2 linked regions of the Acuticoccus sp. I52.16.1 genome follow. Each later gene encodes a partner of the first gene's protein in a complex. Links are inferred from orthologs where the notes say so. Each region holds a gene or a part of one and is shown on either strand. Other genes may lie near its edges.

Region 1 (11,458 bases):
AATCCGGCGGACCGGGCCAGCTTCGCCAGCGCGCTGTCCGATGCGATCAGCCGCAGCCGCGGCCGAGGCTGAGGCACGCCCGGACCGGCAGGACCGCCCGGCCGGACGGTCCGCGACGCAACCGCCGAAGCGTACACCGCGTTGGGCTTGGACCGAGGCGCGGAACTGTCCTAGAAAAACCTATGAATTTACCAACGCTCCTGACCTGGTTCCGCTGCATCGCCGTCCTGGCGGTCGCGGTGACGCTGGCCTGGCCCTTCGGTCCTCACCGGGGCCTGGCGCTGACGCTCTTCGTCCTCGCCGCGGCGACCGACTGGCTCGACGGCTACCTCGCCCGCACGCTGAATCAGACCACCGCCTTCGGCCGGATGCTCGATTCCATCGCCGACAAGATGCTCGTCAGCGTGACGTTGCTGATGCTCTGCGCGGAGGGATCGATCCACGGCGTCCATGCGCTGGCCGCCGCGTTGATCCTCACGCGCGAGACCGCGATCGCCGGACTGCGCGAGCATCTGGCCAGCAAGGAGGTGGTCGTCCCGGCCTCGATGCTGGCCAAATGGAAGACCACGGTGCAGCTCGTCGCCCTCGCCGTCCTCATCGCCGCGCCGCTGGTTCCCTTTCCGGTTATTGCGAACTGGGCCGGACTCGCCATCTTGTGGGTCGCGACCGTCATGACGGTGGTCAGCGGCGCCCAGTACGTCTGGGGCACGCGCCACAACTGGGGGAGTCATGAAGCTTAAGTACTTCGCATGGGTGCGCGAGCGGATCGGCGTGCCGGAAGAGGACATCGTGGTGCCGCAGGAGGTGGCCACCGCCGGCGACCTGATCCTGTGGCTGAAGAGCCGGGGCGAGGGCTACGCGCACGCGCTCGAGCAGGATCGCTTCATCCGCGTTGCCGTCGACCAGCGGCACGTCACGCACGATACGCCCGTCGCGGGGGCGCGCGAGGTGGCGCTGTTTCCGCCGATGACCGGCGGCTGAGCCGATGCGCGCGCACGTCACCATCCTCGACGATCCGCTCGACCCGAAGGCCTGGTTCGCCGAGCTCGCGCCGTGCGACGATACCGGCGCGATGGCCGCTTTCGTCGGCAAATGCCGCGGCGAGAAGGGCCGGCTCGTGGCGTTGGAGCTGGAACATTATCCCGGCATGGCGGAGGCCGAGATCGGCCGCATCATGGACGAGGCGCACGCGCGCTGGGAGCTGTTCGACCTCCTGGTGGTGCATCGCACCGGCATGGTGAAGGTGGGCGAGCCGATCGTGCTCGTCGCCGCGGGGTCGGTCCATCGTGACGCCGCGTTCGACGCCGTCCGCTTCGTGATGGACTTCCTGAAGACCGACGCGCCGTTCTGGAAGCGCGAGCACCTCCTCGACGGGACGGTCGGCGCATGGATCGAGGCCAAGGAGGCCGACGATGCCGCGCGCGACCGGTGGGCGAGGCCGACGGTCACCGCCTGAGGCCCTGCGCGGCGAGGCGGCCGTAGGTAGACGCTAGCGGAACGCGAGCGCGCACGGAGCCCCTGCTCAGTCCGGATCCTCCAGCCCCAGGCGGGGCGGGGCCGGCGTGTGCGGATCGCTGGCGACGCGGGTCACCCTGAGCCCCGCCTCGCGCAGGAGGGCGACGAGACCGTCCTCCCCCGGCAGGTGCAGCGCGCCGACGGCGACGACCTTGCCGCCTTCACGCAGGCCCGGCAGCATCCGTTGCAGCATCGTGCGGTTGCGCCGCGCCACCATCGCCTCCCAGAAGACGTCGCCGATCCTCTCCGCCTCGTCCTCGCCGACGAGGGCGGCCATCTCCCGCAGACCCATCGTCCAGATCGCACCGATATGCCGGGTACGGTAGAGGGCGATGTTGGTGAACCACATCGCCCTGTCGTCCGCACCCAGCGACAGCGTCATGCGCAGGATCTGGTCCATGACCTCCGGCTGACCCTCCAGCGCGTCGATCTGCTCGGCCACCGTCTCCAGCCCCGAGACCTCGACGTCGGCCTCCACGGCGATGCGCTCCAGTTCCTCGTCGAGCCCGGGCGCGTCGGCCTCGGCGAGGGCGCAGGGCGGGAGGCTGAGCAGGCCGACGAGGATCAGCGGGCGCATCTGCTCGGCGACGACGAGCGGCATCCCGTACCCGGCGAGCACCTCCTCCGCGTGCTCGCGTTCGGCGGGGCTCATGGCGTCGGTGAAACTGCTGTCACCGCTGCGGAAGATGTTCTTGGGGTTGGCACTCCACCGTGCCAGCTCTTCGGTCATGGTGGAGCTTTCGAGCTCCAGGTAGAGGCCCGAGGCGCGGGTCACGAGCGCGGTGAGCGTCTCGCCCGGCTGAGCGATGCCGCCGGCTGCGAGGTGGAAGGTGCCGACCAGGTAGGATGGCGGCTCGGTCTCGACGCGCCACAGCCGGCCCTCCGCGTTGGGCATGCCGGCACGCGCCTCGGCGATGGCCGCGGCGGCGGTCGGCTCGGCGATCAGCATGGCGTCGGGGCCGGGAGACGGACCGCAGTCGGCCGTCGCCCCGGTTGCCGCCGTCCCGAGCGTCGCCACCACGGAGGCGGCGACGAACCAACGCGCTACGATCTTCAACGGCTTGCCTCGTCCGCCCAATCGGACACGGAGACGATCAGAACGTGAAGCCGGCCGTCTTGGCAAGGTCGGCCAGCGTCGTCTGCGGACGGGCGCCGAAATGAGAGATCACCTCCGCCGCGCAAATCGCACCGAGACGGGCGCAGTCCGCCGGGGCAAGGCCGCGGGCATGGCCCAGCATGAAGCCGCCGGCGAAGAGGTCGCCCGCGCCGGTGAGATCAACCACCTTCACCGGGTCGGCCGGCACGTCCGCCGCCTCGCCATCGGTGATGACGCGCGCGCCCTTCTCGCTCATCGTGACGACCGCGGTCGGCACCAGCTTGCCGAGTTCGGCGGCCGCGGCGTCGAGGTCGTCGGTCTGGAACAGGGACTTCACCTCGGCCGCGTTGGCGAAGCAGAGGCCCACGTCGCCGCTCTTCAGCAGCGTCATGAAGTCGTCGCGGTGGCGCTCGACGCAGAACGAGTCCGACAGGGTCAGCGCGGCGATGCGACCGGCGGCGGTGGCCCGGCTGGCGGCCAGGCGGAAGGCGGCCATCGCGGCCGGCGGGTCGAACAGGTAGCCCTCGAGGAAGGTGATCGCCGCGTCCTCGACGAGGCCTTCGGTGATGTCCGCCTCGGTCAGCTCCTGGCTGGCGCCGAGGAAGGTGTTCATCGTGCGCTCGCCGTCCGGCGTCACCAGGATGGTGGACGTCGCCGTCGGCGCGCCGCCGATGAGGGGCGGCGTGGTGAAGGCGACGCCGGCATGGCGCATGTCGTGGACGTACGCTTCGCCGTTGGCGTCGTCGGCCACCTTGCCGATGAACGCCGCACGGCCCCCCAGCGAGGCGACGCCGGCGACGGTGTTGCCGGCCGAGCCGCCGGACACGCGCACCGAGTCGGTCAGCACCGCGTCCACCGCGCGGGCCTCCGCCTCGTCGACGAGGCGCATGGAGCCCTTGGCGACGCCGAGTTTCTCCAGTGCGTCGTCGTGGACGTGGCCGAGGATGTCGAAGATGGCGTTCCCGATGCCGAGAACGTCAAAGCGTGCGTCAGTCATTCATGTCTCCAAAAAGCGGGCCCGGCACACCATGGCGCGCCCGGTCCGGTCAACCTCAATTCAAGTGTGTCAGCGCGGGCGGATGCCCAGGGCGGCGGCCCGTTGGTAGCGCGGCGGGGTCCGGTCCGCCACGTCCGGGGCGTTCACGGTGCCGGCCACGATGCGCGCCGCGATTCCCTCCGCCGCCGCCTGGGTGCCGGCACGCGAGTAGATCGTGCCGCGCACCTGCACGCTGGCGGCGAGCGCCCGGCGGAACGCCTCGAAGAGGTCCGGGTCGGGCGCTTGGGGCGCGGTCCAGAAGGCGTCCAGCGGCTGCTGCGCGGTGAGGCCCGGCACGTCGTAGATCGCGGGGGAGAGGGTGATGGTGGGGATGCCGGCGGCGAGCCCGTCGAGCCCGGCGGAGGAGTTGATGGTGACGAGCCCGGCGGCGTCGTGCGTCCAGGCCGACATCGCGAGCCCGTCCACGAAGTCCACCCGATCCTCGATCCCGGCGGCGGCGGCGAGCTGCGGCACCCGTGCCGCCCAGTCGACGGGGCCGAGGTCGCCGGGGTGCTTCTTCAGGACGAGGCGCATGCCGGCGGGGGCGTGCGCGGCGAACGAGGCGAACACTTCGCCCAGCGCCTCGGTCGTGTCGGAATATTGCGAGTTGGTGCGGATCTGAAAGTCGGTGTCCGTCTGCATCGCGAAGAGGAAGAAGGGCGCCGTCAGTCGGTCGCGCACGGCCTGCGCGGCGGCGGTGCGCCGGCCGACATGCCCCTCGCGCCACAGGAAGCGCGCGTAGGCGACGAACGGGTGGTACAGCCCGTGCTGGCGATAATGCGGGTAGGTGAACCAGCCGAAGACGTTGGAAAGGTTGGTCTTCAGGTCATCGACCGTTTCGAGCCCCGCCTCCCGCGGGTAACGCACCGCGGTGTCGACCGGGGGCGCCTCGGCGGCGAGGGCGCGGATGGTGGCGGGGTCGGTCGGAAACAGGCTGTCGACGGAGTTGCCGTTCTTCTCCAGCGTCATCCAGTCGGGCCGGAGGTATCCCAGCTCGGTGACGATGACGTCGATGCCCCGCTTGCGCGCCTCCGCGGCGGCCTCGTGGTGATAGGGGCGCTGCTCGGAGTGCATCAGGACGGCGGTGACGCCGTGCCGCTCCATGAAGCCGCCGACGAAGGCCGGCCAACCCGCCGGGCGCCCGCGATAGGCCGTCGCAGGGGCGAGACCCCACGCCGCCCGGTCGCCGGGGCACAGATTGATCCGCCGCACGCCCGCACCCGCGGCTTCGAGGTGGCGGGCGATCTGGCGGTAGAGCGGTGAGAGCGGGCCCTGGAGAAGGAGGACCGTGGGTCCTGTCAGGCCGCGTCTCCGGTCGCTTCGGCGCTGTCCTCACCGGCCTCCGGCTTGACCTGGCCGGGCTTGGGACCGCCCTTGGAGACGCCCACCATCGCCGGCCGCAGCACGCGTTCGCCGATCATCGAGCCGAGCTGGACCGTCTGCACCACGGTGCCCGAGGCGATGTCGGGGTTCTCGACCTCGAACATCGCCTGATGCTGGTTGGGGTCGAACTTCTGCCCCGTGGGGTCGATGGTCTTGATGCCGTGGCGCTCGAAGACGGACTTCAGCTCGCGCTCGGTCATCTGGATCCCCTCCACGACGCTCTTCACCTCGGGCGGCAGGGTCTCGAGGTCGGCGTCCTTCAGGGTGTCCATCGCGCGGGCGAAATTGTCGGCCACGTTGAGGAGATCGCGGGCGAAGCTCGTCACGGCATATTGCCGGGCGTCCGACACGTCGCGCTGGGCGCGGCGGCGCACGTTCTCGGCCTCCGCGACGGCGCGCAGCATCTGGTTGCGCAGCTCCTCGGCCTCGGCGCGAGCCTCGGCGAGGGCGGCTTCGTATTCGCCGGCGGTCGACGTCGGCTCGGCGGACTCCGCCGCTTCGCCGGCGCCCATGATCTCGGCGGCGTCGGGCACGAGGGTGTCCCCCTCGTGCTGGTTCTTGTTCGTCTCGTCAGACATTGACGGTCCTTAGATCGAGGACTTGATCCAATCGACGAGCTTACCCTTCGGGGCGGCACCCACCTGGGTGGCCGCGGGCTCGCCGTTCTTGAACATGATGAGCGTGGGGATCGAGCGGATGCCGTACTTCATGACGGTGTCCTGGTTCTCGTCCACGTTCATTTTTGCGATTTTCACCTTGCCGTCCATCTCGGCGGCAATCTCTTCGAGCGCCGGGGAGATCATTTTGCAGGGACCGCACCACTCCGCCCAAAAGTCGACGACGACGGGCTCGTCGCTCTTGATGACGTCGCTGTCGAAGGTCGCGTCCGTGACCGCTGTGGAGGACATCACTCACCTAACTGTCGCTGAAGACTGTCAGCCTACGTATGGACGGGGCGGGTGAGCGTCAAGCAGTGGGCGCCATGCCGACAGCGGGCAGCACCCCGTCCATCTCCATCATTGTGGCGCTGGCGGTCCACACTATGGCGGTCGAAACGGCGCGATCCGGCAGCATCTGCCGCACCAGCGCGGCATAAATGGCGAGCTGGCGGCGGTAGGCGAGCGGTGCGTCGGCGGGCCGGCGGGGGACGATGCGGTCGGTCTTGTAATCCACAATCAACACCGCGCCGGGGGATAATTGCAGGCGATCGATCCGCCCGCTGGCCCGCCGCACCGCCCCGTCGACGGTGACGTCGCCCATCACGTCGACCTCGTGGCGCGCCGGTCCGGACAGGGCGGGGAGGGCGTGGACGGCCTTCGCCTCGCGGGCGATGGCGGCGGCATCTTCGGGCGCCAGCCGCGGGTGCGCCTCGGCGATGCGCGCGAGCATCGCCTCGACCGGCTCGTCGCGCTCCAGCAGGCGGTGCAGGATCGTGCCGAACGAGACCGCGTCGAGCGGCCGCCGCTCGACCGCGATGTCGCCCACGGCGGCGAGGTGCTCGGCGGCCGAGGGCACCAGCGGCTCGGGCGCCGCGTGCGCGATGGTGGCCGGGGCGGTCAGCCACGCGGGCCTCGGCGGTGGCGGGGTCTCGGGGCGCGGCGCCTCCGGCTCGGGCGGGGTGCCGGGGGCGGGGTTGCGCCAGGCGAGACCCTCGCCGCTCGGCATCGTGGCGGTCGCCGCGTCGGCGCCGAGGGCGGCCTGGACCACCTCGTGCCACATCCCCTCGGCGGGCTTCTTCTTGCCGTAGGCCCCGCAGACGACGAGGTGCTGCTCGGCCCGCGTCATCGCGACGTACAGGAGGCGGTAGTGCTCGGCGAGTTCGGCGGCGGATTTTTCCGCCAGCACCGCCCGCACCGCCGCGCTCTGGTACGGCTTGGACGGGGCGTAGACGAGGACGTCCTCGTAGCCCGGTGCCGGGGAGGGGACGGCGACCACCGGGCTGCGGCTGGGGTTGGTCGCCTGCGCGCCGACATCGGCGAGGAAGACGACCTTCGCCTCCAGTCCCTTGGAGCCGTGCGCGGTCATCACCCGCACCGCGTTCTGCGTGCCGTCGGCGACGCGGCGCAGCTCCGCCTTGGTCTTCGACAGGCGCATCAGGAAGGTTTCGAGCGTGGGAACGTCCCGCCCCTCGAAGGCGAGCGCCTCGTCGAGGAAGGCGTCGAGGGCGTCTTCGGCCTCCGAGCCGAGGCGGGCGGCGAAGTCGGCCCGGCGCCCCTCGCCGACGAGCACGGCGGAGAAGAAATCGAACGGGCGCAGCGTGCGCGCCATGCCGCGCCAGCGGGCGAGCGTGGCGTGCGCGGCGCGGGTGGCCGGGTCGGCGGTCTCCGCGAGCGCTGCCATCAGCGACCCGTCCCGGCCGTGGGCGACGGTGAAAAGCGCCTCCTCGGAAAGGCCGAAGAGCGGGCTTTTCAGGACGGTCGCCAGCGAGAGGTCGTCGCGCGAGATCAGCGCGCGGGCGAGCGCGACCATGTCCTGCACTGCGATATGGTCGGTGATGGTCAGCCGGTCGGCGCCGGCGGTGGGGATGTGCCGCAGCTTCAGCTCGCGGTTCATCAGGCCGACGAAGCTGCCGCGCTTTCGCGTCAGGATCATGATGTCGCCCGGCTTCACCGGGGGCGCGCCGCCGGGGCCGGTGCCGCGCGGGTCGGTCCAGTCCTCGATCGCATCGGCGATGGCACGCACCAGCTTGACGACGCCGGCGTTCTCCGGGGCCTGGTCGAACGGGGCGTCCCAAGCCTCGGGCTTCTCGTCCTCCTCGTCGTAGAAGAGGGGCCAGAGGTCGACCCCGCCGGGCCCGTCTTTCACGGCGACGTGGCGCACCGCACCGGCGCCGGCGCCGACCGAGGCGGCGAGAGGCCCGTCCGCGAAGACGCGGTCCACCGCCGAGAGGACCTGCGGGGCGGAGCGCATCGAGTGGGCGAGGTCGACCGCGCGGAAGGTGAGCCCCGCCTCGGTCGCCGCCTCACGGTAGTGGCCGCGCTTCTCGCCGAAGAGTTGCGGTGCGGCGCCCTGGAAGGAGTAGATCGACTGCTTCTCGTCACCCACGACGAAGAGCGTGCGGTGAACGTCCTTGGCGCCCTGGCCGGCGAAGAACTCGCCCGTCAGCGCTTCGACGAGCTGCCACTGCGGCGGGGAGGTGTCCTGCGCCTCGTCGACCATCACGTGGTCGATCCCCTCGTCGAGCTTGTAGCGCACCCAGGCGGCGGCGGTGCCGGAGCGCACCAGGTTCATCGCGGTCTCGATCTGCTCGTCGTAGTCGATCACGCCGCGGCGGCGCTTGGCGGCGGTCAGCTCCTCCTCGACCATGAAGGCGAGCTGCATCAGCGGCACGGTGGCGGCGATGGAGGCGGCGGCGCGTTCGGCATCGGCGACGGCGTCGAGCCGCGCGTGCTCGGCGGCGACGAGGGTCTCCAGCTCCGGCCAGCCGTCCAGCACCTTCTTCGGCACGATGCCGCCCAGCTTGCGCGGCTCGCCGGCGGCGGTGAGGAAAATCTCGGCCCAGCGGGCGTCGCGCTCGTCCGCGGGGCAACCGAGTGCCGCCTCGATCCGCTCCAGCGACGCCTTGCCGACGCCGGCGGTCCGCAGCGCGTCGGCGAGGCGGCGGCAGACGTCGTCGCCCAGCGGCGGGCCCGGCTGGGGCGGGGCGAGGGCGCCGCCGAGGCTCTCCGTCAGCCGCTCGGTCGAGGCGCCCATGCCGAGCCAGCGGATCAGCCGGCGCCGTTCGCCGAGCGCGGCCTTGAGGCTCGCGGCGAGGCCGAAGTCGGAGATGTGCGGCAGGATCGCGTCGACGAGGTCGCCGACCGGGCCGCCGGGGTCGAGCGTCGCGCGGGCGAGGACGGTGGCGATGGCGCGGTCGGTCAGCTCCTCGCGCATCGGGTCGTCGAGCACCTGGAACGAGCCGGAGATGTTGGCCTCCAGCGGGAAGCGCCGTAGGAGTGCCGCCGCGAAGGCGTGGATCGTCTGGACTTTGAGGCCGCCGGGCGTCTCCAACGCCTCGGCGAAGAGGGTGCGCGCCCGCAGCGCCGCCGCGTCGGGATCGGCGTCCGGCGCGAGCTTGGCGACGTGCGCGGCGAGGCGGTCGTCCGGCAGCGCTGCCAGCACCGCCAGCGCATTGTAGACGCGCTGCGCCATCTCGGCCGCCGCGGCGTTGGTGTAGGTGAGGCACAAGATGGTGCGCGGCGCGACGCCCGAGAGGAGCAGGCGTACCACGCGTTGGGACAAGACGTAGGTCTTGCCCGCCCCGGCGTTGGCCGAGACCCAGACGGAGGCGGCAGGGTCGGACGAGCGGCGCTGCGCGTCGTCGGCTTCGGGGGGGACGCGCAGGCTCATTCGTTCTGCCACTCGGCGGCGCGGGCGAGGTGGTCGTAGTCGCCGGAGTCGCTGTCGCGCATCGGGCGGGCGCGCGACAGGTAGCCCTGATCCTCGCTCTGGTAGAGCATGTGGAGCGCGGTGAGGCGGGCGCGCGCCTCGTCGGCAAGGGCGGCGCTCTCCTCGCCCGCCACCTCGGCCCAGCGCACCGGGGCGCGGCCGGCGCCGAGCGCCACATAGGTGAGGCCCGTCAGCGCGATGTCGGTCGGCACGCGCTCGACGGCACCGGCGCGCACGAGTACCGCCTCCAGCGGAAGCTGCGGCTCCAGGAAGCTCTTGACCTGCTTTCCGGTGGGGGGATTTCCGGTTTTGTAGTCGACGATCTCGGCCCCCGCGGCGCCGAGGTCGATGCGGTCGATGCGCCCGTTCAGCGTCGGCCCGCCGGGAAGGTCGGTGACGGCCGCGACCTCGACCAGCGAGGTGTCCGCCCGGTCCATGCGCTTGCGCTCCTCCTCCAGGATGAAGGGGGCGATGTAGCGCAGCCGCGCGCCCCAGAGGGCCTGCGCTTCGGGCGCGAAGTCGAGCTCGCGCAGCGCCGCGTCGAGGATGCGGCGGAAGGCGTCCTCGGCGTCCGCGGCGGTGGCCGCGCGATGGTGCCCGCCGCCGACGAAGCGGGCGAGCACGTCGTGAAAGAGCTCGCCGCGGTTGCCGGCGTCGGGCTCCTGCTCCAGCGGATCGAGCGGCTTCAGGCCCAGGATGCGCCGCGCGTAGATGGCGTACGGATCGCGCACCAGCCGAGCGATCTCGGTGACGGAGAAGGATGCCGGACGGGCGGCGACCGGCGGCTTGGGCTCGGGCCGCGGGGCCGGGCGCACGGCGGGGCGCTCGTCCAGCATGCGGGCCCACGCGGCCAGCGCCGCGCCGCGCTCATAGGCGGGCTTTTTGGCATCCCCGGCGAAGGCGGCGAGGCGCTGCCACCAGCGCGAGGCGACCGTCGGCTCGCCGGCGGCCTTGCGGGCGCGCGTCAGCGTCACGCGCGGCTGATGCGCTGCGGTGAAGAAGTCGTGCGCGGAGAGGCCGATGCGGCGCTCCGGCAGGTCGATCCCGAAGGCGCCCATCATGCCGCGGCTCATCCAGGGGCCGGCGTCGGGCGCGGCGGGCCAGGTGCCCTCGTTGAGCCCGCCCAGCACCGCGTGGTCGAACGACTGGAGCCGCGCTTCCAGCGGCCCCAGGATGCGCACCGCGTCGTCGATCGGTCGCGCGCGGACGACGATGCCGGCGATCAGCGCCTCGAACGTCGCCGGCCAGTCGCCGGCGGGCAGCGTCAGCTCGTGCCGCTCGGCCAGCTCGGTCAGCATGGCGAGGACCGGCTCGCGCGAGCCGAGGGCAGGGTCCGAGAGCGCCTCGAACACGGTCTTCAGCGCGGCGGCGAAGGTGCCGACACTGGCGGTCCGGGACAGCGCGAGGAGCGGTGCGTAGGCGGTGCGCAGGGTCTCGGCGAGCGCGGCGGCCGGCTCCTTGCTGGCCATCGCGTCGAACATGCGGCCGGGGCCGATGCGAGGGCCGCGCAGCAGCCGCTCCACCGCGGCGACGGCGCCCGGCTCGGCCTCGATCGCGAGGCCCGCGTGCTTCAGGAGCGCCAGCCACTCCGCCGCGCCGCCACCGAACGCGGTCGCGGCGACGAGGCGGGCGAGCACCCCGGCCGGCGTCGTCGCCAGCGGCTCGCCGCCCGAGTCGTCGACCCGGATGTCCCACAGGCGGAGCTGATGCGTCACGCGCCGGGCCAGCGCACGGTGCGGGGTGATGAGCGCGACCGTCTCGCCCAGCGCCACGGACTGGCGCATGGCGATCGCGATGGCGGCGGCCTCCTCGCGCTCGTCCGCCGCCTCGACCATCGTCAGCCCGTCGAACGCTTCGGCGACGCCGGCGTTCATGCGGTCCTCGCGCCAGGCGCCGGTGGCGGCGGCCGGGCGCAGCGAGGCGGCGAGGGTCGCGGTGCGGGCGGCGGGCGTCGCGGAGGGCGCCGGCGGTGCGAGCCGGGCGACGCCCTCCGGGGCGATCCCCAGCGTGTCGACGAGCTGCTTCATGCCGTATTGCACATGGCCGGGCGCGTCGTGCGC
Region 2 (11,738 bases), 2.4 Mb from region 1 along the record:
TCGTCAAGGTGCGTCCGCGGTGGACCGACGATCCCGAGCGCTACCGCGAGATGGGCCTCGACTTCCACCGCTAGCGCGGCGCCGCGATGGAGTGGCGTGACGAGGCGCTGATCCTCTCGACGCGGCCGCTGGGCGAGAATTCCAAGATCGTCGAAGTGCTGACGCCGGGCGAGGGGCGCGCCGCCGGCCTCGTGCGTGGCGCCCGATCCAAGACGATGCGCGCCCTGGTGCAGCCCGGCAATCGCGTCGCGGCGACCTGGCGCGGGCGGCTGGAAGACCAGCTCGGCACCCTCTCGCTGGAGCTGATCGAGGCACGGGCCGGGCTGGTGATGGACACCGCCTGGGGTGCCTACGGCATCGCGGCGATGGCCTCGCTGCTCGCCTTCCTTCCCGAACGCGATCCGCACCCGCGGCTCTATGCGGCGGCCAACGCGCTGATCGGCGCGTTCGCGCTGCCGCGGGCGGCGGGGGAGGCGGGGGTGCGCTTCGAGCTGATCGTGCTGGACGAGTTCGGCTACGGGCTCGACCTCGGTCGCTGCGCCGCCACCGGAGACACCGCGGATCTCGTCTACGTCTCTCCGCGCAGCGGGCGTGCCGTCGGCCGCGGCCCCGGTGCGCCCTATGCCGACAGGTTGTTGCCGCTGCCGGCCTTCCTCAGCCGCGACGCGGTGTGCGACGCGGCCTCCCTCGCCGACGGCTTCCGCATGACGGGGCACTTCCTGGCGACCCACGTCGCCGGGCTCGCGGGGAAGCCGCTGCCCGAGCCGCGCGAGCGTTTCGTGCGCGCCGTGGTGAAGGCGGTGGCACGGGAGGACGCGGCCGGGCGCTGACGGCGCGCGTTCAGTAGCTGCGCACGCGCGCGTCGTAGCAGACCTCCTTGGTGCTGTAGAGCCAGCCGTCGATGCGGCTGCTCCACACGCGGATGCGCTTCTTGTAGCACTCGTTGGGGTGGCGGTAGGTGCGGCGCTGCAGGTCGGAGCCGCCGCGCACGTAGGTCTGGCGCGGCATGACGCGCTCGCCGAAGCCGTGGCTGCCGCCCTGTCCGCCCTGGCCGCCACCCTGGCCGCCGCCACCGCCGTTGCCGCGGACCTCGATGATCCCGCTCGCCGTGTCCAGCGCCGCGAGCGGGGCGAGCCCGGTGGCGTTGGCGCCGGAGACGGCGGCCAGACCCACGAGGGCCGAAAGAACTGTCGCTTTGATCGTCATGTCGCTCTCCTTGGACGTGTCAGACCGGTGTGAGCACCGGCACAACCAGGAGATGGACCCGTCAGGCCCCCGCACCCTGTGTGCGAGATCACACCCGGGGCCGGTTTGCCGCTCCGGCGGGACACGGCGTGCGAACCCCGCCGCAGAGAATGGTCAGAATTCTGATATAATTCAGATTTTCGGCGTGGCTGTCACGCCCGTGCACTGGGATGTGATCGCGCGGAGCGGGGCGGCAGGCTCGGCCTACTCCTCAGGCTCGGTCGTGAACTGGAGCGGGTGGCCGGCATCCTGGGCCATGGCGTTGGCCTCGTTCGCCTTGGTCTCGGCGACCTGCGCCGGGTAGACGCTGACGACGCACGCGCCTTTCTGGTGGGCGGTCATCATGATGGTGTGGGCCGTTTCCCCGCCGATCCGGAACACTGCCTTCAGCACCCGCACGACGAACTCGCGCGGCGTATAGTCGTCGTTCAGAAGCAGCACCTTGTGCAGCTTCGGTCGCTCGGCTTTGGGCTTGGTCGCGGTCTTCAGCTCTGGGGTCGCGGTGGTGTCCGTGGTCATCGGCGCCTCCGTCCCGAAGTTTCCGTTACTTAGGGCGCCGCTGCCGGCCAGTCCAGCGCGCTCGGGGCGCGCCGGCCATGCTCGGGTGCCGGGCGTCAGTTGCCGGGGCGGCCGGTCTTGCGTTTGCGCCGGGCGCGCTTCTTCTCGTCGGCCGGGTCCTCGTGGCTGCCGATGCCGATCTTGTGCCGCACGACGATACCGGGGTCGTCCTCCGGCTTCTGCGGCGGCGTCTTGGCCTTGTACTTCTCCGTCCGCTTCACCGTCATCTCGTCGAGGTTGTTCTTGCGCGCGCGCGTCGGGGGCAGGTCGCGCTCGTCCTCGACGCCGTCCGTCGGCGGGGCGCGGCGGAGGCGGCCGCGGTCGGTGCCGGGGCCCATGTCGTCGAGGCCCGGCTTCTTGGCGCGGGTCTTCAGCGTCGCCGAGGCGTTGTAGTCGCGCTCGCCGGAGTATCGGCCTGCCGACAGCTCGACGTCGCGCTGGCGCGCCATCGGGTCCTCCGAGAGCATCAGCTCGGTCTTCTGCATGCGCTGGATCTCGTCGCGCAGGCGGGCCGCCTCCTCGAACTCTAGGTTGGCCGCCGCCTCGCGCATGCGCCGCTCCAGGTCCTCCACCGTGACTTGCATGTTGTGGCCGATGCCGGGCGCGGCGTCGGCCATCCCCTTGTCGACGCGCACGTGGTCGCGCTCGTAGAGGCTGTCCAGGATGTCGCCGATCGAGCGCTTGACCGATTCGGGCGTGATCCCGTGCTCTTCGTTGTAGGCGAGCTGCTTCTCGCGGCGACGGTTGGTCTCGTTGATCGCGCGTTCCATCGAGCCGGTCATATGGTCGGCGTAGAGGATCACCTTGCCGTCGACGTTGCGCGCCGCACGGCCGATCGTCTGGATCAGCGAGGTTTCCGAGCGCAGGAACCCTTCCTTGTCGGCGTCGAGGATCGCCACGAGACCGCACTCGGGAATATCCAGCCCCTCGCGCAGCAGGTTGATGCCGACCAAGACGTCGAAAGTGCCAAGCCGGAGGTCGCGAATAATCTCGATGCGCTCGATGGTGTCGATGTCGGAGTGCATGTAGCGGACCCGCACGCCGTTGTCGTGCAGGTACTCGGTCAGGTCCTCGGACATGCGCTTGGTCAGCGTGGTGACGAGCGTGCGGTAGCCCTTGTCCGCCACCTCGCGGATCTCGCCCAACACGTCGTCGACCTGGTGCCTGGCCGGGCGGATCTCGACCGGCGGGTCGATCAGCCCCGTCGGGCGGATGACCTGCTCGACGAAGACGCCGCCGGCCTCCTCCATCTCCCAGCCGCCGGGCGTGGCCGACACCGCGACCGACTGCGGGCGCATCATGTCCCACTCCTCGAAGCGCAGCGGGCGGTTGTCCATGCACGACGGCAGGCGGAAGCCGTACTCGGCGAGCGTCGCCTTGCGGCGGAAGTCGCCTTTGTACATGGCGCCGATCTGCGGCACCGTCACGTGGCTCTCGTCGAGGAAGACGAGCGCGTTGTCGGGCAGATATTCGAACAGGGTGGGGGGCGGCTCGCCCGGCTTGCGGCCGGTGAGGTAGCGCGAATAATTCTCGATGCCGTTGCACACGCCGGTCGCTTCCAGCATCTCGAGGTCGAACCGGGTGCGCTGTTCCAGGCGCTGCGCCTCCAAGAGGCGGCCGGCGTTGTTCAGCTCCACCAGGCGGTGCCTCAGCTCCTCCTTGATGGACTTCATCGCCTGCTGCAACGTCGGCCGCGGGGTGACGTAGTGCGAGTTGGCGTAGACCTTCACCAACTCCATCTCTTCGGACTTCTTGCCCGTCAGCGGATCGAACTCGGTGATCGATTCCACCTCGTCGCCGAAGAGGGAGACGCGCCAGGCGCGGTCCTCGTAGTGCGCCGGGAAGATCTCGACCGTGTCGCCGCGCACGCGGAAGGTGCCGCGGATGAAGTTCGCGTCGGACCGCTTGTATTGCAGCGCCACCAGGTCGGCCAGGAGCTGGCGCTGGTCGAGCCGCTCGCCGACCTGGATGGAGAAGGTCATCGCCGTATAGGTCTCGACCGAGCCGATACCGTAGATGCACGACACCGACGCCACGATGATGACGTCGTCCCGCTCCAGGAGGGCGCGGGTCGCGGCGTGGCGCATCCGGTCGATCTGCTCGTTGATCGAGGATTCCTTCTCGATATAGGTGTCGGTCCGCGGGACGTACGCCTCGGGCTGGTAGTAGTCGTAATAGGAGACGAAGTATTCGACCGCGTTGTTCGGGAAGAAGCTCTTGAACTCGCCGTAGAGCTGGGCCGCCAGCGTCTTGTTGGGCGCCAGGATCAGCGCCGGGCGCTGCTGCGCCTCGATCACCTTGGCCATTGTGTAGGTCTTCCCGGAACCGGTGACGCCGAGGAGGACCTGCGTCTTCTCGTCCTGCTGCAATCCCGCGACCAGCTCGGAGATTGCCTGCGGCTGATCGCCCTTCGGCTCGTATTCCGAGACGAGCGCCAGCGGGACGCCGCCCTCCGATTTGTCCGGCCGGGGCGGGCGGTGGGGGGTCCATTCGCCGGCGCGGAACTCCGGCCGGCCCTGCTGGATGAGGCTTTCGAGCGCGGCGACGGTGGCCGTGGCGCCGCTCTCGGGCAGCGCCTCCGCCTCCTCCAGGCCGACGTCGAGCCCGGCGACGGGGTTGAGACCGGAGGCGGCCCGTTCGCGTGCCGTGGCCTTGCCGCCCATGGACGTCCCGCGCGAGGTACGGCCCGAGGCCGCGTTCCCCTTGCCGCGCTTGGGCTTCTCCTCGGCCTTGGCGGCGGCGGCTTTGTCCTTAGTCTTGCGGGGCGCCTTCTTCGGCGCCGCCGCCGGGGCGGCCTTGGGCGCGTCGGTCGGGGCGTCGGCCGGCGCGTCGTCGCCGACGAGGAAGGCGTCGTTCTCGACGTCGCTCGCCCAGCTCTCGATCTTGCCGCTGTCGCGTGACTTGGGCGTGCGTTCCATGGGTCCGGTCCGTTGCGCCATCAGCACCATATGGCACACCCGGCGCGGTCCTCCAATGGAGGCCGCCGCGGTCTCGACCGTTGCCGGGTTCAGCAGCCGCCGCGGCGCAGGCAGCGGTTGAATTGGGGGGAGCCATTCTGGAACCGGCGGCCGCAGAAGCGAGCGCGCGACTCGCAGCGGTTGCCGCCCTGGCTGCCGCCGCCGCCCCCGCCCACCGCGCAGCCGCGCCGCGCCATGCACGAGCGGTAGCGGTCCCCCTGGCCGAACCGGCGCTGGCAGACGAAGTTCTGCCGCCCGCAGTAACCCTGCACGTGTTCCCATCCCGCCGGCGGCGGCGCGAGCCGTGGCGGGGCGGGCGCCGCGGTCGACGACGGGGCCGCCAGGGTCGCCAGGGTCGCCATGAGCAAGGCCAGTGCGACGCGAGGCGGTACGCGGTGCGGCACCATGGGTCGAGGCATCTCCGAGGCTGCGATCTCACACCATCCTAGGCTAGGCCGGGCCAACCTCGGATGAACAGAGCCTCAGCCGTTGCTCAACATCGCAAGGCCCATGAAAATGCCGAACAGCACCGGCTGGTGCAGCAGGTATATGGGGAAACTCCACCGCCCCAGCACCGCGATCGCCTCCCAGACCGGCCCGGCGCGCCCCCGGCCGGGCACCAGCCGGACCACGCGGCCGACGATGACGCCCAGCAGCGTCACCGCGAACCAGGGGAAGACGGGCTCGTAGTCGAAGGTGATCGGCATCTGCGGGGCGAGGCCGAGCGGGTAGGCCCACGGCGCCTCGAAGACGGCGTCGCGCCACACGTGCGGGAGGGCGAAGACGGCGAGCGCCACCGCCGCGGTGAGGGCGACCGGCGCCCGCACGAAGGGGAGCGCCAGGAGGCTGAAGAGGGCGATGGCGTGCAGGATGCCGAAGTAGATCGGCACCGGCATCGCATAGGCCGTCCCGAGGGTGACGACTGCCGCGCCGCCCGCCACCCAGGCGAGCCGCGTGAGGAAGGGACGCCAGCGGATGCCGCGCGCATGCGCCGCGACGAGGCTGACGCCGACGAGGAAGAGGAAGGTGGACGCGATGCCGGCCGCGAAGCCGCGCCACAGCGGGCTGGTGGTCACCGGCCAGTCGACATGGCCGAAGAACATGAGGTCGAACGAGCCGTGGTAGATCACCATGGCGACGATCGCGACGCCGCGCGCCGCGTCGAGCCACAGGATGCGCCGCCGCGGGGACGCGGTGGGCGCGTCGCCGTCGGCCGCGAGGGCGGGCCGCCCGTCGCTCACGTCAGTACCGCCACCTCTCGGCCTTCTCGACGATGAAATCGCGGAACGCCTGCACGCGGGCCGACGAGCGCAGCTCCTCGGCGTAGACGAAGTAGAGGTCGTAGGTCGGCGCCTCGGCGCCGAGATCGAGCCGCACCAGGCTGTCGGCGTCGGTCTCGACGATGAAGTCGGGCAGGACGCCGATGCCGGCGCCACCGGCGATCGCGTGCTTCATGGCCGGCATGTTGGAGATGCGCACCGCCGATTGGCGCGGGTCGTCCGCCGAGCGCCCGGCGATCTCCAGCCAGTTGAGATCGCGCAGATAGGCGGGCGGGTTGGGGCCGAAGGTGACGAGGCGGTGCCCGTCGAGTTCCTCGAGCGTGCCCGGAGAGCCGAACTTGGCGATGTACTCGTGCGAAGCGTAGACGTGGAAATGCACGGTGAAGAGGCGGCGCTGCACCAGGTCGGGCTGCGTCGGCTGGCGCCAGCGGATGGCGATGTCCGCCTCGCGCATGCCGATGTCGAGCTCGTTGTCGTCGAAGATCATCAGGAGCTGGACTTCGGGGTAGGTCTCCACGAAGTCGCCGATGCGCGACGACAGCCACGTGGTGCCGAGGCCCATCGTGGTGGTGACGCGCAGCACGCCGCGCGGCCGGTCGCGCGAATCGACCAGCGCACCCTCGACCGCCTGCAACTCGCGAGCGATGCCCGACGTGGTACGGAAGAGCTTCTCGCCCTGTTCCGTCAGCAGGAGGCCGCGGGCGTGGCGATGAAACAGCGCCACGCCGACCTGTTGCTCGAGCGCATGTACCTGACGGCTGACGGCCGACTGGCTGATGCCGAGTTCCTCGCCGGCGTGCGTGAAACTACCTTTGCGCGCGGCAGAGTGGAAAACCCTCAGCTTATCCCAGTCCATCTCGTCTTGCCTTCAAGGCCCGCTCTCGGGGGCGTGCGGCCTCAGGCCGCGAGTGTTTCGTTCGCCCGCGCCGGATTGGCGGCGAGCCACCGCTCCGCTTCCAGCGCGGCCATGCATCCCATCCCCGCGGCGGTGACCGCCTGGCGGAAGGTCTCGTCCGTCACGTCCCCGGCGGCGAACACGCCTTCGACCGAGGTCGCCGCGGAGTCCGGCGCCGTCCAAACATACCCGGACGGGCGGAGCCGGAGCTGGTCGGCGATCAGCTCCGTCGCCGGGGCGTGCCCGATGGCGACGAAGACGCCGTCCGTCTTCACCTCTTTCTCCTCGCCGGTCACCGTGTCGCGAAGCCGCGCGCCGGTGACGCCGAGCGGATCGTGGTCGCCGGTCACCTCGGCGATCTCGGCGTTCCACACCACCTCGATCTTCGGATGCGCGAACAGCCGATCCTGCAGGATCTTTTCCGCGCGCAACGTGTCTCTGCGATGAACGAGGGTCACCTTGTCGGCATGGTGGGTGAGGTAGAGCGCCTCTTCCACGGCCGTGTTGCCGCCGCCCACCACGAGGACGTTCTTGCCCCGGTAGAAGAAACCGTCGCACGTGGCGCAGGCGGAGACGCCGTAGCCCTTGAACTGCTCCTCGGTGGGAAGGCCCAGCCACTTGGCCTGCGCGCCGGTGGCGAGGATCACCGCATCGGCGACGTAGATCTTGCCGCTGTCGGCCTCGAAGCGGAACGGGCGCTGGGAGAGGTCGGCGGCCGTCAGGTGATCGTACATCATCCTGGTGCCGACGTGCTCGGCCTGCTCGCGCATCTGCTCCATCAGCCAGGGGCCCTGGATGACGTCGGCGAAGCCCGGATAATTTTCCACGTCGGTGGTGATGGTCATCTGCCCGCCCGGCTGGATGCCGGCCACGAGCACGGGTTCGAGCATGGCACGCGCGGCATAGATGGCGGCGGTATAGCCGGCCGGGCCGGAGCCGATGATCAGAAGCTTGGTCCTGACGATGTTCTGCTCGGTATCGCTCATCGAACGTATGCCTTTCGCGAGGGATCGCTGCTCGCTGCACCTCTATTTGTGCTGCTATTTGTGCTGCGCTGCAACATTGGACAACCCCAACCGGGGGCGCAACGCGTCGGCGATGGCACCGGCGGCGTCCAATGGAATATAGGACCAACGGGGAAAATCCCCATCAAACCAGCGCATCGCACCGTACTCGATCAAACTGGAATAAAAGGATTCGAATCGGGCTTTTCCACGACCGATTCGCCATCCGAGGATCGGTTTGCCGGTCGTCGCCGCGTCGCTCAGCATCGCGACGGAGTCGGCGGTGACGATGAACGCGTCCGCCAGGGCGAGGATTCCAGCGTAGGACACGGCGCTTTCCGGCGCGTCACTCGCGACCAAATGATGAGGGGTGGCGGCCAGCGCGTCGGTGAGAGCGGCGGTCGCGGCGGGGCCGGTCCGGCGCGAGGTGCCGACGGCGAGGACGCAGTCGTGCCGCGCGGCGAAGGCGGCGAGCGCGCGGCCGAACGCGGCGGCGTCCGCCGGCTCGAAGCGCTGGCGCGCCGCCGTCCCGCCGACGAGCACGCCGACGACGCCGCCCGGACGCGCCGGCAGCAAGGGGCGCAGCGCCGCCGACCCTCGCGCCAGATCCTCGGCGGTGACGGCCGAGGGGGCGGTCAGCGTCTCGAACCGGGGCGGGAGCAGGGCGTCGACCCGGCGCCGGTCGTGACGCGGCGCCCAGATCATGTCGAAGTCGCGCGGGCGCCACAGGACGGGTTGCAGCGCGAGGACGAACGGGCGCGGCGCGCAAAGGTGCGAGATCGCCCGCGCGGGGCTCAGACTCTGTCGCCCGGCCGCAATGACGAGAACGATTTCTGGCGCCAACCGAGGCGGCAGAGGGAACTCTTCGGCAACGAGCGCACTATATGGAAGTGACAAACGCCGTGCGATGGCGACTGCCTGTCGGTGATGCCCGATCTTGCCCTGTGCCGAAACGATGAGGCAGCAGGGAGGTTCAGGGTGATCACGTTGTGTACAATATTCTTGCGAAGGGCGGGTTGAGCTACGACCTGAAGGATCCAAGTCCTCACCCCTTTGACGCTTGAATTAGAGCGAGAACACGCGCGTCCGCCATGAAAGTTCGCCTCGACACCGTAGATTGGAAGATCCTAGCCGCGTTGCAGAGCAACGGGCGCATGACCAACGTGGAGCTGGCGCGCCGCGCCGGTATCTCCGCGCCGCCCTGTCTACGCCGCGTCCGTGCTCTCGAGCAAAACGGGATCATCACCGGGTATCGCACCCTGATCGATGAGAAGGAGCTCGGGTACGACCTGACCGCCTTCGCCTTCGTCGGCCTGAAGAACCAGACCGAAGCCGAACTCCTGAAGTTCGAGGAGCAGCTGCGTGCCTGGCCGATCGTGCGCGACGCCTGGATGGTGTCGGGGGAGGTCGATTTCGTCCTCTTCTGCATCACCGAGACGCTGCGTTCGTTCCAGAACTTCATCATCGAGACGCTGACCTCCGCCGAAAACGTGGAGAGCGTGCGCACGTCTCTGACGATCCGCCAGTCGAAATCCGAGCCCCGCGTACCGATGCCGGGGCAGGAAGTGGCCGACCCCGTCGCCGTCTAGCCGACGCGCGAGGAGGGTCGACGCGTCGAGCGTCAGCGGGCGAAGTCGATGATCGCCGCCGCCGGCGGGGCCGCCATGTCCTCGGGCAGTTCCAGCGGTGCGATCGTGACGCGGCCGTCCATCCGCACCGTCACCTCACGCTCCGCGGCGATCGCCGCCTCGGCCACACGGTCCGACTCGGCCACCCGTTCCAGCGCCCGCGTCGGCGCGGCCGGGACGTCGATGAGGATGCGCTCACCGTCGCGCCGCAGGGTCAGCACCGCGTGCGCGTCGCCGCGCATCGCCAGCGTCAGCAGAACCATCCGAAGAAGATTCACCTCGGCGACCGCCGCCGGCGCGGCAGGCGTCGCGACGGCTTCGTCCTCTTCCGTTACGACGAGGAAGGCGGCGTCCCGCACCAGGCGGCGCACGTCGCACACGGCGCGGAACAGCGGCGTGCCGGCGATGGCGTCGTCCTCGGCGGCGGCCTGCGGCTCGGGGGCGCCATCGTCGTTGGCGCGCGCGTCCGCGTCGAAATCGCGCAGGGCGAGGTCGGGCACCCAGGCGGGGTCCGGCGCGGTGAAGGGGGTGGCGGCCTCGGGCATCGTCTCCGCGCGGCCTTCGCCGGGCACGGGCGGGAACATCGGCAGCACGTCGTCGGCGGTGAGCTGCTTGTGGAAGACCAGGACGGAGAGCTGCCCGTCGCGCAGCGCGCCGACGCTGACGGTGTAGCGCGCGGACCCGATCGCCACCGCCTTCGTGGTGCGCGCCTGCCCGTCCGCCAGCAGGAAGGACAGGCTCATCACGTCGAACACGTGCTCGAGGTCGGCCGCGGTGAGCCGGTCCTCCAGCCGCGCCTTGGCCTGCAACGGCGCCAGCGCGTCGAAGGCGCGGTTGCACAGCTCGATATGGCCGCCGCGGGTCACGAGCGCGATGGGGGCGGGGTTGGCGTCGAGCACCTCCATCAGGAGGTCGCGCCCGGGCGCGCATGTCGTCGCGGGGACCTCGGCGACGTGCATCTCGTCGGGCATCGCGGTCAGCAGCATCGCCCGTTCGCCGCTCCACTCGATCGTCGCCATGGTGACGCGTGCGCCGAAGGTCCGCCCGCCGGCGGTGCGCAGCGGCATCCCCCCCGGCCGCCCCGGCCCGCCGCCGGCGAAGAGCGCGCCCATTCCGCCCGCCGCCTCCAGGATGTTGGCGGAGGTGTAGCCGAACAGGACCACCGCGGCGCGATTGATGAAGGCGACGTCGTCGTTGACGATCACCAGCGCGGCGACCGGCATCCGCTCCAAGAGGTCGCGCGCCTTCGCGTCGACCGGCGCGACGTCGAGCATCGAGCCTTTCGGCTTGTCCCAACGGTTGAGCAGCACGTCGGTGGACAGGCGGGCGAGGGGGCTGGGGTCGAACTCGTCCGGCATGTCGCCGGCGAACTCCGCGCCGAGCGCCTTGGCGATGTACCGGAACGCGTCGGCTTCGGGTCGTGACATTCGGCCGACATCAATCGGTGCGTCCGCCTCCATGCCGTCTCCCTTATCCTCGGATTGATCGTTCATCGTGCGAGGGAGCTTGCTGCCATCGAGTTAATCCGGCTGCAACGCATACCGGGGGCGGAAGCGGTGAATTCGGTTATCCCCAGGTAAAGGTGTCACATTTTCACGCAGCGAACGCCTGCGTTCTGAGCGGTCGCAAAAAAAATGTTGCACTGCACAATCGGTGCGCTACATAGGGGTTGGCAGCGGCGAAAAGGCTGCGGCCAGACGGCCGCGGCGCTTCACCGCGATCCCGTGCAGGAGGTCAAAATGTCGATCAACGAAAACATTCCGACCCCGGATACCATCGCGAACGAGGCGTTCAAGGCTGCCGATCAGGCGACCGACCAGTTCGCGTCTGCCCTTCCGGGGTACGATGCCCCCAAGATGGTCCGTGAGATGGCTGAGCAAGGCATCTCCACGGCCCGCCAGATGTATGAAAATGCCCGCAACGCCGCAGAGGAGGCGACTGACATGATGGAAGATACCTACGAAACCGCTCGGAAGTCGTTCACCGAGCTGAACCTGAAGCTGATCGATCAGGCCCAGGCCAACACCGATCGCGTCTTCGCTTTCGCGAAGGAAGTTGCCGGCGCCAAGACCGTGTCGGAGGCCGTCGAGCTGCAGACCAAGTTCGCGCGTGAGCAGTTCGAGGCTTTCGCCTCGCAGGCCCGTGAGATGCAGGAGACCGCGCAGAAGCTC

Evidence for each region.
Region 2: the proteins of trxA (region 1) and trxB are in contact, whole or in part, in a crystal structure (PDB 1F6M), measured with the Escherichia coli proteins. The link is inferred for Acuticoccus sp. I52.16.1 from one-to-one orthologs.

What each region holds. Positions count from the first base shown.
Region 1 is NZ_CP094828.1:1,549,261-1,560,718, reverse strand. What follows is about bases 4,279-6,953. They hold trxA (thioredoxin TrxA), read right to left. Parts: upstream 5,939-6,953; coding sequence 5,618-5,938; downstream 4,279-5,617. Other genes in these bases: addA (double-strand break repair helicase AddA), read right to left, coding at 5,997-6,953; grpE (nucleotide exchange factor GrpE), read right to left, coding at 4,946-5,608; MRB58_RS07045 (capsular biosynthesis protein), read right to left, coding at 4,279-4,859. Also shown: MRB58_RS07075 (DUF2244 domain-containing protein), read left to right, coding at 1-72; pgsA (CDP-diacylglycerol--glycerol-3-phosphate 3-phosphatidyltransferase), read left to right, coding at 183-740; moaD (molybdopterin converting factor subunit 1), read left to right, coding at 730-981; MRB58_RS07060 (molybdenum cofactor biosynthesis protein MoaE), read left to right, coding at 986-1,456; MRB58_RS07055 (TraB/GumN family protein), read right to left, coding at 1,523-2,572; MRB58_RS07050 (adenosine kinase), read right to left, coding at 2,610-3,608; more of MRB58_RS07045, read right to left, coding at 3,678-4,278; more of addA, read right to left, coding at 6,954-9,359; MRB58_RS07025 (PD-(D/E)XK nuclease family protein), read right to left, coding at 9,356-11,458. UniProt on the Escherichia coli protein: Participates in various redox reactions through the reversible oxidation of its active center dithiol to a disulfide and catalyzes dithiol-disulfide exchange reactions.
Region 2 is NZ_CP094828.1:3,964,324-3,976,061, forward strand. What follows is about bases 5,930-8,884. They hold trxB (thioredoxin-disulfide reductase), read right to left. Parts: upstream 7,922-8,884; coding sequence 6,938-7,921; downstream 5,930-6,937. Other genes in these bases: MRB58_RS17865 (DUF1624 domain-containing protein), read right to left, coding at 5,930-6,001; MRB58_RS17870 (LysR family transcriptional regulator), read right to left, coding at 6,003-6,896; MRB58_RS17880 (ELM1/GtrOC1 family putative glycosyltransferase), read right to left, coding at 7,976-8,884. Outside these bases: GTPase Era, read left to right, coding at 1-74; DNA repair protein RecO, read left to right, coding at 87-830; MRB58_RS17845 (hypothetical protein), read right to left, coding at 841-1,206; MRB58_RS17850 (ATP-dependent Clp protease adaptor ClpS), read right to left, coding at 1,450-1,764; excinuclease ABC subunit UvrB, read right to left, coding at 1,860-4,721; MRB58_RS17860 (hypothetical protein), read right to left, coding at 4,811-5,032; more of MRB58_RS17865, read right to left, coding at 5,243-5,929; more of MRB58_RS17880, read right to left, coding at 8,885-8,980; MRB58_RS17885 (Lrp/AsnC family transcriptional regulator), read left to right, coding at 9,031-9,528; MRB58_RS17890 (PAS domain-containing protein), read right to left, coding at 9,561-10,994; MRB58_RS17895 (phasin), read left to right, coding at 11,307-11,738.